3 regions of the Pseudomonas sp. NY15181 genome follow, and region 2 is predicted to be linked to each of the others. Evidence: predicted binding sites of a transcription regulator. Region 2 holds the regulator's gene; each other region holds the start of a gene.
The links. Region 2 encodes sigma-54, which starts transcription at its own class of promoters, with help from an activator protein. Its sites were predicted from a motif close to ANTGGCATNNANNTTGCTNT; they were not measured.
Positions count from the first base shown of each region.

Region 1: ACNFBT_RS11180 (flagellar basal body rod protein FlgF) is a predicted target of sigma-54. The motif match lies at 1,873-1,892, and genes of this name have one in related genera.
Region 3: glnK (P-II family nitrogen regulator) is a predicted target of sigma-54. The motif match lies at 1,531-1,550, and genes of this name have one in related genera.

Region 1 is NZ_JBLUPT010000003.1:521,810-526,174, reverse strand. It holds gene flgH (flagellar basal body L-ring protein FlgH) at 1-175, opposite strand, end outside; gene flgG (flagellar basal-body rod protein FlgG) at 239-1,024, opposite strand; gene ACNFBT_RS11180 (flagellar basal body rod protein FlgF) at 1,071-1,820, opposite strand; gene ACNFBT_RS11175 (flavin monoamine oxidase family protein) at 2,237-3,823, shown strand; gene ACNFBT_RS11170 (c-type cytochrome) at 3,844-4,284, shown strand; gene ACNFBT_RS11165 (RidA family protein) at 4,325-4,365, shown strand, end outside.
Region 2 is NZ_JBLUPT010000008.1:123,544-127,908, reverse strand. It holds gene lptC (LPS export ABC transporter periplasmic protein LptC) at 1-212, shown strand, start outside; gene lptA (lipopolysaccharide transport periplasmic protein LptA) at 199-735, shown strand; gene lptB (LPS export ABC transporter ATP-binding protein) at 735-1,460, shown strand; gene ACNFBT_RS18875 (RNA polymerase factor sigma-54) at 1,705-3,204, shown strand; gene hpf (ribosome hibernation-promoting factor, HPF/YfiA family) at 3,283-3,591, shown strand; gene ptsN (PTS IIA-like nitrogen regulatory protein PtsN) at 3,601-4,065, shown strand; gene rapZ (RNase adapter RapZ) at 4,068-4,365, shown strand, end outside.
Region 3 is NZ_JBLUPT010000007.1:92,947-97,311, forward strand. It holds partial or broken gene ACNFBT_RS17290 (YifB family Mg chelatase-like AAA ATPase) at 160-1,014, opposite strand; gene ACNFBT_RS17295 (accessory factor UbiK family protein) at 1,054-1,335, opposite strand; gene glnK (P-II family nitrogen regulator) at 1,750-2,088, shown strand; gene ACNFBT_RS17305 (ammonium transporter) at 2,130-3,464, shown strand; gene ACNFBT_RS17310 (secondary thiamine-phosphate synthase enzyme YjbQ) at 3,571-3,996, shown strand; gene sutA (transcriptional regulator SutA) at 4,075-4,365, shown strand, end outside.

The sequences.
Region 1 (4,365 bases), on a different contig from region 2:
CATAGAGGTTGTTGTCGAAACCGCTCTGGTAGATCGAACCGTTGTTCTGCGCGGCGGGCATCGGAGTGCGCGGCATGACCGGGGCGTAATAGGGGTCGTCCGGCTTCGGCGCAGGACCGACGCACCCGGCCAGCGCGGCGATGGCCAGCAGCGGAAGAAGGTGGGAACGGTTCATTTACAGCTACCTCTCGGGGAGAGCGACTACGGTTTCACCAGAGCCCGGAGGCTCCGTCATTCACTAAAGATTCTGAGTTACGAACGACAGCATCTGGTCGGCGGTGGAGATGACCTTGGAGTTCATCTCGTAGGCGCGCTGGGTGGTGATCATGTTCACCAGCTCCTCGACCACGTTGACGTTGGAGTTTTCCAGGGTGTTCTGCTGCACGGTGCCCAGGCCGTTCAGGCCCGGCGTGCCGACTTGCGGCGCGCCGCTGGAGCCGGTTTCCAGGAACAGGTTGCCGCCGATCGCCTGCAGGCCGGCCGGGTTGACGAAGTCGGCGGTCTGGATGTTGCCGATGATCTGCGGTTGCGGGTTGCCCGGGGTGGTCACCGAGACGGTGCCGTCCTGGCCGACGGTGAAGGTCTGGGTCTCGTTCGGCACGACCACGGCCGGTTCCAGCGCGTAACCGTTGGAGGTGACGATCTGGCCGTCGGAGTTCAGGTGGAAGCTGCCGTCACGGGTGTAGCCGACGGTGCCGTCGGGCATCAGTACCTGGAAGAAGCCGCGACCGTTGACCGCCATGTCCAGCGGCTGGTCGGTGGTCTGCAGGCTGCCTTCGCTGAAATTCTTCTGGGTGCCGACGATGCGCACACCGGTGCCCAGCTGCAGGCCGGAGGGCAGCTGGCTGTCCTGGGTGGAGTTGGCGCCGGGCTGACGTTTGATCTGGTACAGCAGATCCTGGAACTCCGCGCGGTCGCGCTTGAAGCCCGTGGTCGAAACGTTCGCCAGGTTGTTGGAAATGGTGGTCAGGTTCATGTCCTGGGCCGAAAGACCCGTCTTGCTGACCCACAGTGCCGGAAGCATCGTCGTTCTCCTCGGGCGCCGGATTCATGGCGCCTCGATCAAGTGATTAGCTGAATTGCAAAACCCGCGCCATGGCCGCCGAATCGTCCTCGGCGGTGCGCATCATCTTTACGTGGAGCTCGAACTGGCGGGACAGCGAGAGGATCGAGGTCATCTCCTCCACCGCGTTGACGTTGCTCGCTTCGAGGAAGCCCGACTCGACCTTGGCGTTGGCATCGGCCTGCGGTGCCGGCTGTCCCGGCGCCTGCTTGATGCGCACCAGGCCGTCGAGGCCCTTCTCCAGTTTCTTGGGGTCCGGGGTGACCAGCTTGATGCGGTCCACCTCGGCCACCACGCTGGGGTTGTCGCCCAGGCCGCGGATGCTGATGGTGCCGTCTTCGCCGATGTCGATCTTTTCCTGCGGCGGCACGGCAATCGGCCCGCCATTGCCGATCACCGGCAAACCATCGCCGGTGCGCAGTTGGCCGAGGGCGTCGATTTCCAGGCTGCCGGTGCGGACATAGGCTTCGCCGCCATCGGGCGCCTGCACGGCAATCCAGGCATCGCCCTTGGCGGCGATGTCGAGGTCGCGGCCGGTTTCCTGCAGGCTGCCGGCGGTGAAGTCGGTGGCCGGACGCTCGCTCATGGCGTAGACCCGCGCCGGGAAACTGTCGCCGAACACCTGCATCGAGCGCGCCTGCTCGAAATCACGGCGGAAGCCGTTGGTGGAGATGTTCGCCAGGTTGTTGGCGTGAGCGCGCATCGCCAGGGTGTTCTGGCTCGCTCCGCTCATCGAGACGTACAGCATCTTGTCCATCGAATCCTCCAGGCCCGCGGCGATTGCCGGTCACGGGTGTCTTGGAGGCTATTCAGCAAGGGGCGTGCCAACCCCCCAAAATATAACCATCTATATGATTTATAAGGAAAAAAATAAAAGACCCACCAGTTTCCGGTGCCAAAGCGGCGATGCTCTGCCGCTAGCGGCAAGGCCTCCCACCGACACCAAGCCCCTCCTTCCGATGCTCCGCCAGCTTTTTCCCATCCCCCCCACGCACCGACCTCTACGACCTCCAGGTACGCCAGACCGGAAGCTCAGCCGTCCGACCGTTCTGCAAATCCTCAATGAATCGTCTGATGCTCCCCCTAACTCGTCTTCAACTGCCAGACAGGGTGTTAAAGCTGCTCAGTCCCTTCAGGACCCACGACACCCACCCCGAAAGCGAGTACTTGCCAATGAGTGACTCCCTCTCTTCCCTGACACGACGCAATCTCCTCTCCATGATCGGCATGGCCGCCGGCGGCGCCGTCCTGTACCAAGCCATGACCAGCCTGGGTTATGCCGCCGTACCGCCGTACAAGGGCCCGATGAAGCTACAGGGCGACCCGAAGGGCGCCAGTGTGCTGATCCTCGGCGCCGGCATTGCCGGCCTGGTGGCGGCCTACGAGCTGCGCAAGGCCGGCTACAAGGTGCAGGTCCTCGAATACAACGCCAAGGCCGGCGGCCGCGCCTGGACCCTTCGTGGCGGTGACGAATTCACCGAGTTGAGTGGCATCAAGCAGGTCTGCCGGTTCGATGAAGGGCAGTACATGAACCCGGGCCCTTGGCGCATCCCCTACAACCACTACGCCATGCTCGATTACTACAAGGAGCTGGGCGTCGGACTCGACCCGTTCTTCCAGGTCAACTACAACGCCTATGTCCATGCCTCCGACGCCTTCGGCGGCAAACCGCAACGCCTGCGCCACGTGCAGTGCGACTATCAGGGCGGCGTCTCCGAGCTGCTGGCGAAGATGGTGGGCCAGGGCAAGCTGGACTCGCCATTGACCAAGGAAGACCAGGAAAAGCTGCTGGAATCGCTCAAGGACTTCGGCGCGCTGGACAGCAACTACCGGTACACCAAAAGCCTGGCTTCCAGCGCAAGGCGCGGTTACGACATCGATCCCGGCGGCGGCCTGATGCCAGTGGCGCAGTATTCCGAGCCAAATCAATTGGGCGACGTGCTCAAGTCCGGCCTGTGGGAAGCGATCTCCCAGGGGCAGCTGTACGAATTCCAGACCGCCCTGTTCCAGCCCACCGGCGGCATGGACATGCTGCCCAGGGCCTTCGAGCGCGAGCTGAAGTCCGCCCTGCAATTCAACGCCAAGGTCAGCAAGATCGAGCAGACCGACAAGGGCGTCACCGCCACCTACACCGACCTGAAGACCGGCAAGACCGAGCACGCCAGCGCCGACTGGTGCATCTGCACCCTTCCCCTATCGATCCTCAGCCAACTCGACATCGACGTCAGCGACAAGATGAAGGCTGCCATTGCCTCGGTACCCTATGACACCGCCTTCAAGGCCGGCATCCAGTTCAAGCGGCGCTTCTGGGAGGAGGACGAGCGCATCTACGGCGGCATCACCCGCACCAATCTGCCGATCAACCGTATCAGCTACCCCATGGCCGGCATCAACCAGCCGGGCAAGGGCGTGCTGTTGGCGGCGTACACCTTCGGCGCCGACTCCTTCAAGTTCAGCGCGATGACGCCCGACGAGCGCCTGAAGAAAGTCATCGAGTACGGCGCGCAGATTCACCCGCAGTACCACGGCGAATTCGACAACGGCATCAGCGTCGCCTGGCACCGAGTGCCCTGGACCAACGGCTGCTATGGCCTGTGGACCGAGGAAACGCGCAAGGAGCACTACGACAACCTGTGCCAGATCGACGGCCGCATCCTCCTGGCTGGCGAGCACGCCTCCTACATCCCCGGCTGGCAGGAAGGCGCTGCGCTCTCCGCGCGCGACGCCGTCACGCGCCTGCACCAGCGCATCGTCGGCTGACCATCAGAGGATCACTCCCCATGCAATCACACATCCCTTTTATCGCCCTGCTGACCCTGACCTCGACCCTCGCGCTGGCCGGCCCCGACCCCATGCGCCGAGACGACGCGATCTTCCGGAACGACAACAACAACTTCACCAGCACCGACGGCGCGGTGCTCTACCAGTCCATCTGCCAGGGCTGCCACATGGCCGAGGGCCAGGGCGCCCATAGCGGCGCAGGGATGTACCCCAAGCTTGCCGACAACCCGCGCCTGACCACCCCCGACTACCCCGCCGCCATCATGCTCAACGGCCTGCGCGGCATGCCCAGCTTCAGCGCCTACCTGAACGACACGCAGATCGCCGCCGTCGCCAACTACGTCACCACCCACTTCGGCAACAAGAGCACCCAGACCCTCACCGAGCAACAGGTCAAGCAGCTGCGACCGCCCAAGCCGATCGTTTACCAGGAAGGCTGATCCCCGTGCCCAACGTCTATTCACAGCAGAAGACCGACCGATGAAACGACTCAACCCCTTCGCCCTGGCCCTCTCCCTCGC
Region 2 (4,365 bases):
GCGTGGCGCGCACTGATGCGCAACAGCGCTCGCTGCTGCTCAACACGACCCGGATGACGGTGTTCCCGGACAAGGACTATGCGCAGACTGACCAGCCCGTGAAAATCACCGAACCCAACGGTGTGACCACGGCCGTTGGAATGAAAGCGTATCTGAAAGACAGCCGGATGCTCCTGCTGTCCAACGTAAGAGGTCAGCATGAGGCTCGTTAACACCCTCCCCCTTCTCTTCAGCCTCGCTGCCGCCATCGGCAGCCACGCCGCCTGGGCTCTTCCCACCGACCGGGAACAGCCCATCCGCGTCCAGGCCGACAGCGCCGAACTGGACGACAAGCAGGGTGTGGCCGTCTATCGCGGTGACGTGGTGGTAACCCAGGGCAGCATGAAGCTGACCGGCAACACCGTCACGCTCAAGCAGAACAAGAACGGCGATATCGAGGTCGTGACCTCGGTGGGCAAGCCCGCCTACTTCGAACAGAAGCCCGCGCCGGAGAAAGAGATCACCAAGGCCTACGGCCTGACGATCCAGTATTTCGTCACCCAGAACCGCGTCGTGCTGATCGACCAGGCCAAGGTGATCCAGGAAGGCAACACCTTCGAAGGCGAGAAGATCGTCTATGACACCCAGCGCCAGATCGTCAACGCAGGCCGCGCCACCGGCGCCCAGGTGACCACACCGCGCCCGCGTATCGACATGGTCATCCAGCCCAAGAAAAAGCAGGATCAAGCGCAGTAATGGCTACGCTCACCGCTCAACACCTCGCCAAGAGCTACAAGAGCCGGCAAGTGGTCCGCGATGTCAGCATGAGCATCGACAGCGGACAGATCGTCGGCCTGCTCGGCCCCAACGGAGCGGGCAAGACCACCTGCTTCTACATGATCGTCGGCCTGGTCCGCGCCGACCAGGGCGTGGTCCGCATCGACAGCCAGGACGTGACCCACCTGCCCATGCATGGTCGCGCGCGCGCCGGCATCGGCTACCTGCCGCAGGAAGCCTCGATCTTCCGCAAGCTGTCGGTGGCCGACAATATCAGCGCAATCCTCGAAACTCGCAGCGACCTGGATCGCAGCGGCCGCCAGGAGGCCCTGGAGAGCCTGCTCGAGGAATTCCACATCCACCACATTCGCGACAACCTCGGCATGAGCCTGTCCGGTGGTGAGCGGCGCCGCGTGGAAATCGCCCGTGCCCTGGCCAGCTCGCCGAAGTTCATCCTGCTGGACGAACCCTTCGCCGGCGTCGACCCGATCTCCGTGGGCGATATCAAGCAGATCATCCATCACCTCAAGGCCAAGGGCATCGGTGTGCTGATCACCGACCACAACGTCCGCGAGACGCTGGATATCTGCGAAACCGCCTACATCGTCAACGACGGTCAACTGATCGCCGAGGGCAGTGCCGAGACCATCCTCGCCAACGACCTGGTGAAGGAAGTCTATCTGGGTCACGAGTTCCGCCTCTGACCCAGCGGCGGCCGCCCTCCTGGCCGCGCTCCATCCCCGCCACCCACGGCCCGGACCTGCATCCGGCGCCGCGCCTCGGGCCGCCTGGCAGTTGCCCGATAATCAGGTTGTAACGAAAGGTCGACAGCCCCTAGGCAAAGCGTCCAGACTCAGGCATATAATTTGCTTCCTCGCGGCGCTCCGGCGTCCGTAGTCGTGGATATGGCGCTTGCTGCGCCAGCGAACAAGGTGCCTAGTTCCAGCCATGAAACCATCGCTCGTCCTCAAGATGGGCCAGCAGCTGACGATGACTCCGCAGCTGCAACAGGCCATCCGACTGCTCCAGCTCTCCACGCTGGACCTGCAGCAGGAAATCCAGGAAGCCCTGGAGTCCAACCCCATGCTGGAGCGCCAGGAAGACGGCGAGGACTACGACAACAGCGACCCTATGGCCGATGGCGCAGAGTCCGCCCCCACCGCCAACAGCAACACCCAGGACAGCTACCAGGAAAGCACCACCCCCTCCGCCGACAGCCTCGACGAGGACCAGTGGGCCGAGCGCATTCCCAGCGAGTTGCCAGTCGACACCGCCTGGGAAGACATCTACCAGACCAGCGCCAGCAGCCTTCCCGCCAGCGACGATGACGAGTGGGACTTCACGTCCCGCACTTCCGCCGGCGAAAGCCTGCAGAGCCACCTGCTCTGGCAACTCAACCTGGCGCCGATGTCCGACACCGACCGCCTGATCGCCCTGAGCATCATCGACGGCATCAACGACGACGGTTACCTCGAAGAATCCCTCGACGACATCCTTGCCTCCATCGACCCCGAACTGGGCGTGGAGATGGACGAAGTGGAAGTCGTCCTGCGCCGCGTGCAGCAGATGGAGCCCGCCGGCGTCGGCGCGCGCAACCTGCGCGAATGCCTGCTGCTGCAGCTGCGCCAGATGCCGGCCAACACCTACCTGCTGGCCGAGGCCCAGAAGCTGGTCGCCGACCACCTCGACCTGCTCGGCAGCCGCGACTACAGCCAGCTGATGCGGCGCATGAAGCTCAAGGAAGACGAGCTGCGCGAAACCATCGAGCTGATCCAGTCGCTGCACCCGCGCCCCGGCTCGCAGATCGAGTCCGGCGAAGCCGAATACGTGGTGCCGGATGTCATCGTTCGGAAACATAACGAGCGCTGGCTGGTGGAGCTGAACCAGGAAGCGGTGCCGCGCCTGCGCGTCAACTCGCAGTACGCGGGCCTGGTGCGCCGCGCCGACTCCAGCGCCGACAACACCTTCATGCGCAACCAGCTGCAGGAAGCGCGCTGGTTCATCAAGAGCCTGCAGAGCCGCAACGAAACGCTGATGAAAGTGGCGACCCAGATCGTCGAGCATCAGCGTGGCTTCCTCGAATACGGCGAAGAGGCGATGAAGCCTCTGGTCCTGCACGACATCGCCGAAGCCGTGGGCATGCACGAGTCGACCATCTCGCGCGTCACCACGCAGAAATTCATGCACACCCCGCGTGGCATCTTCGAGCTGAAGTACTTCTTCTCCAGCCACGTCAGCACCTCCGAGGGCGGCGAATGCTCGTCCACCGCGATCCGCGCGATCATCAAGAAACTGGTCGCGGCGGAAAGTCCGAAAAAGCCATTGAGCGACAGCAAGATCGCTGGTTTACTGGAGGCACAGGGCATTCAAGTGGCACGTCGCACCGTCGCCAAGTACCGGGAGTCCTTAGGGATTGCTCCCTCCAGCGAACGTAAGCGACTGGTATGACGTTGATCCACGCCAAAGTGTTCCGGCGGCAGGCCACCTAACCTGCCACTTACACACGGGCAATAAGGAGAAAGCGGTATGCAAGTCAACATCAGTGGACACCAACTGGATGTGACCGACGCCCTGCGCGACTATGTCGGCGAAAAACTCGGACGACTGGAGCGCCACTTCGACAAGATCACCAACGTTCAGGTCATCATGGAGGTCGAAAAGCTAAAGCAGAAAATCGAAGCCACCCTGCACATCGCAGGTGGCGAAGTGGTGGCCTGTGCCGAACATGAGGACATGTACGCGGCCATCGACCTGCTCACCGACAAGCTCGACCGCCAACTGATCAAGCACAAGGAAAAATACCTCGAACGCCAGCAGGGTGTTGGTGTTCGTTAAACCCTCCCTATGATTCGACTTGAGCAAATCCTGACCCCCGGCCGTTCCCTGGTGAACGTGCCGGGCGGCAGCAAAAAACGCGTCCTTGAACAAATCGCAAACCTGGTAGCTCGAGAGCTGCCAGGTTTCGACGCGCAAGACATCTTCGAAAATCTGGTGGCCCGGGAACGCCTGGGCTCCACCGGATTCGGCAATGGCATCGCCATACCGCACTGCCGCCTTCCCGGCTGCCAGTCTCCCATCAGCGCCATCCTGCACCTGGACCACCCGGTTGACTTCGACGCCCTCGACGGTGCGCCGGTCGACCTCGTGTTCGTCCTGCTGGTGCCCGAGGCCGCCACCGAAGAGCACCTGGAACTGCTCCGCCAGATCGCCTCCATGCTCGACCGTTCCGACGTCCGTGACCGCCTGCGCCACGCCGCCAACGGCGAGGAGCTGTACCGGATAGTCGTGGACTTCCAGAACGGCCACTGATCATGCGCCTGATCATCATCAGCGGACGCTCCGGCTCGGGCAAGAGCACCGCGCTCAACGTGCTCGAAGACAACGGTTTCTACTGCATCGACAACCTGCCCGCCAGCCTGCTCCCGGACCTTGCGCAGCGCGCGCTGCTGCACACCGAACTGCTGCACCCGCAGGTTGCCGTCTCCATCGATGCACGCAACCTGCCCAGCCAGCTGCAGCGCTTCCCCGAACTGCTGCAGGAGGCACGCGACAAGCACATCCAGTGCGATGTGCTGTACCTCGACGCCGATGACGAAACCCTGCTCAAGC
Region 3 (4,365 bases), on a different contig from region 2:
AAATCAGTGCAGGAGCTCTTTTGACATCCCTCGTTAAACTGCGGCTCTTCAAGCCAGCCCCTCTCGAGCTTTAGCGACTCTTGTTATTGCAGAGAGAGCATGTTCCGCTGACGCGGTTTTGTCGCATCTATTTCGAATTTTTCGCACTTATTTCGAGGTCCGACAGCCACCACCGACCAGCGCTGGCGCGGACGCCGTATGGTGCGGTTGGCGGAAGGGCCGCTGCGGCCAGTGGGTCAGCGGCCCGCGCCCGGCGACGGAATGGATCGCCGCCACCTGCAAGGCTTCGTCTTCATCCAGCGGCGGCATCAGGCCGGGCAGGCGGCTGGCCAGCAGCGTCTTGCCGGTGCCGGGCGGGCCGCTGAGCAGGAGGTTGTGCGCCCCGGCGGCGGCCACCAGCAGGGCGCGCTTGGCAGCGGTCTGGCCTTGCACGTCGGCGAGGTCGGGATAGGGCGGGGTGCTGCGCAACAGGCCGTTCGCCTCATAGGGCCGCAGGCGCTCCTGGCCGCTGAAGTGCGCGGCCAGCTCCAGCAGGTGGCCGACCGCATAGACTGTCAGCCCGCTGGCGAGGCTGGCTTCCTCGGCATTCTCCTTCGGCACCACCAGCGCCCGACCGGCGGCGCGAGCGGCCAATGCGGCGGGCAATACGCCCGGCACCGGGCGCAGGGTGCCGGAGAGCGCCAGTTCACCGAGGCATTCCAGGTCATCCAGGCCGCTGGCATCGGCGAGCTGCCCGCTGGCGGCGAGGATGCCCAGGGCGATGGCCAGGTCGAAGCGCCCGCCATCCTTCGGCAGATCAGCCGGGGCGAGATTGAGGGTGATGCGGCGGGCGGGGAAGTCGAAGCCTGCGTTGAGCAGGGCGCTGCGCACGCGGTCCTTGCTCTCCTTCACCGCGCCTTCGGGCAGGCCGACCAGGGTCAGCGACGGCAGGCCGTTGGCCAGGTGCGCCTCGACGGTGACGCCGGGCGCTTCTACGCCGACCTGGGCGCGGCTGTGGACGATGGCGAGGGACATGGATCACTCCTTGATCACATGCCGCCCCGCCGGAGGGGCTTATTCGGCTTGTTCGGCCGGGGCGTCGGCGGGCGGCGAGAGCTTGGCTTCCATTTCCGCGACCTTGGCTTCCAGTGCCTCGAGGCGGGCGCGGGTGCGGGCGAGCACCACCATCTGGCTGTCGAACTCGTCACGGCTGACCAGATCGAGCTTGCTGAAGGCGCTCTGCATCAGAACCTTGAACTGGGCTTCCAGCTCGGCCTTCGGCAGGGGCGATTCGCCACCGAACAGGCGTCCGGCTTGTTGGCTGATGGCATCGAGGAAGGCTTTGGGCGGCAGCATGGTTCATGGGTTCCGGATTGAATCAGAGCGCAGTCTATCACGCAGCCGGCGCTGGCAGCGGAGCGGGGGATTGCACGCTTTTTGAGCAGTATGCCCGCTGCGCGTGCGCGCTTTCGGTGCGCCCGATGGCGACTGGCGATTGGCCAGAACGCCAGTATTTCCAGCAAGTGGCTGAAAGCACGGGCATTTCGCCGAGCTGGCAAGGTTCATGCTTTGGGGCATGTATGGCGTGCACCGATGCAGTTCCGGTGCGGCAGGCGAAGCGGGGGATCGCGACGCATCAAGCGGCCGGATAAGAGTCGGAGTGCTGAGGTAGGGCGGCCGGCGCATTACAAAAGCCAGACACTGCGCTTAGACTTGTCCCCGGGTTCGTTCTTCCTGGGGCGGGTCCACCAAAACACGGGAGAGAGTTACATGAAGCTAGTCACAGCCATCATCAAGCCGTTCAAGCTGGACGACGTTCGTGAGTCGCTGTCCGAGATCGGCGTGCAGGGCATCACTGTGACCGAAGTCAAGGGCTTCGGCCGGCAGAAGGGCCACACCGAGCTGTACCGTGGCGCGGAATACGTCGTCGATTTCCTGCCTAAGGTGAAGATCGACGTCGCCATCGCCGATGACCAACTGGATCGTGTTATCGAAGCCATCACCAAGGCCGCCAACACCGGGAAGATCGGTGACGGCAAGATCTTCGTCGTAAACCTGGAACAGGCCATTCGTATCCGTACCGGCGAAACCGGCACCGACGCGATCTAAGCCAAGCCCACACCGAACCCCACGCCCCAGGAGAAACAACAATGACTCTGCGCAGATACGCAGGGCTAGGCGCCCTATTGCCTCTCGCAATGCCCGGTCTGGCCTTGGCTGACGAAGCCGCGGCCCCCGTCCTGAACAGCGGTGACACCGCCTGGATGCTGATTTCCAGCGCGCTGGTGCTGCTGATGACCATCCCCGGCCTTGCGCTGTTCTACGGCGGCATGGTGCGCGCCAAGAACGTGCTGTCGATCATGATGCAGTGCTTCGCGATCACCGCGCTGGTGAGCATCCTCTGGGTCGTCTACGGCTACAGCCTGGCCTTCGACACCGTGGGCATGGAAAAGGGCGTGGTCAACTTCGCCTCCTTCGTCGGCGGCCTGGACAAGGCGTTCCTCGCCGGACTGACCAGCACCGGCCTGACCTCCGCCACCGCGCTGTTCCCCGAAAGCGTATTCGTGATGTTCCAGATGACCTTCGCGATCATCACCCCGGCGCTGATCGTCGGTGCCTTCGCCGAGCGCATGAAGTTCTCCGCCCTGCTGATCTTCACTGCGCTGTGGTTCACCCTGGTCTACGCACCGATCGCCCACATGGTGTGGAGCGGCGACGGCGGCCTGCTGTGGGACTGGGGCGTGCTGGACTTCGCCGGCGGCACCGTGGTGCACATCAACGCCGGTGTCGCGGGCCTGGTCGCCGCTCTGGTGATGGGCAAGCGCAAGGGCTACCCGAACGCCGCCATGGCGCCGCACAACCTGGGCTACACCCTGATCGGCGCGGCCCTGCTGTGGGTGGGCTGGTTCGGCTTCAACGCCGGTTCCGCCGCTGCCGCCAACGGCACCGCCGGCATGGCCATGCTGGTCACCCAGATCGCCACCGCAGCCGCCGCTCTGGGCTGGATGTTCGCCGAGTGGATCACCCACGGTAAGCCGAGCGCCCTGGGCATCGCTTCGGGCGTGGTTGCCGGCCTGGTCGCCGTCACCCCGGCCGCCGGTACCTGCGGCCCGATGGGCGCCATCGTGATCGGCCTGGCCGCCGGCGTGATCTGCTTCTTCGCCGCCACCAGCCTCAAGCGCGCCATCGGCTACGACGACTCCCTGGACGCCTTCGGCGTGCACGCGGTCGGCGGCATCGTCGGCGCCCTGCTCACCGGCGTGTTCGCAGCCCCTGCCCTGGGCGGCTTCGGCACCGTGACCGACATCGGCGCGCAGCTGTTCACCCAGTTCAAGGGGGTGGCCTTCACCATCGCCTACACCGCGATCGTCAGCTTCGTGATCCTCAAGGTGCTGGATCTGGTCATCGGCCTGCGCGTCACCGAGGAAGAGGAAACCATGGGTCTGGACCTCTCCCTGCACAACGAGCGCGGCTACAACCTGTAAGGCTTCGCGCAAGTTCGACGAAGGGCGCCTACGGGCGCCCTTTGTTTTTTTGAGCATCACGCTAGAATGCGCGCGCATCACCGTTCCCGACGGAGGAGAGCCCGCCATGTGGCAGCAGAAATCCATCACCCTGCGCCCGCGTTCGCGAGGCTTCCACCTGGTCACCGACGAGGTCCTGGCCGCGTTGCCGGAACTCGCGCAGTGCCGCGTCGGTCTGCTGCACCTGCTGTTGCAGCACACCTCGGCGTCGCTGACGGTGAACGAAAATGCCGACCCCTCCGTGCGCCGCGACTTCGAGCGATTCTTCAATCGCCTGGTGCCGCAGGGCGAGGGCGGCTATGAACATGATTACGAAGGCCCGGACGATCTGCCGGCGCACTTCAAGGCCAGCCTGCTGGGCTGCCAGCTGACCCTGCCGATACAGGATGGCCACTTGGCAATGGGCACCTGGCAAGGTATCTATCTCGGCGAGCACCGTGACCATGGTGGCCCGCGCCGGATACTGGCGACCTGGCAGGGCGAGCTTGTATGAATTTTTTCCAGCTGCGTTCGTCAAAGCGCGCAGCTGGGCTATAACTAACGTGCTTTGCAGCACCACAGAGGTTGAATAATGAGCGACGAAGAACTGGAACAGGACGAGCTGGACGGCGCCGACGAGGACGATGGCGAGGAGCTCGCCGCGGCTGACGATGGCGAAGCCGAAGGCAGCGATGGGGATGAAGCCCCTTCTTCTTCCGGCGGTGGCAAGAAAGCCAAGGCCGCGGTAGAGGAAGAGGAACTGCCCTCGGTCGAAGCCAAGCAGAAGGAGCGCGATGCCCTGGCCAAGGCGATGGAGGATTTCCTCAATCGCGGCGGCAAGGTGCAGGAGATCGAACCCAACGTGGTTGCCGATCCGCCCAAG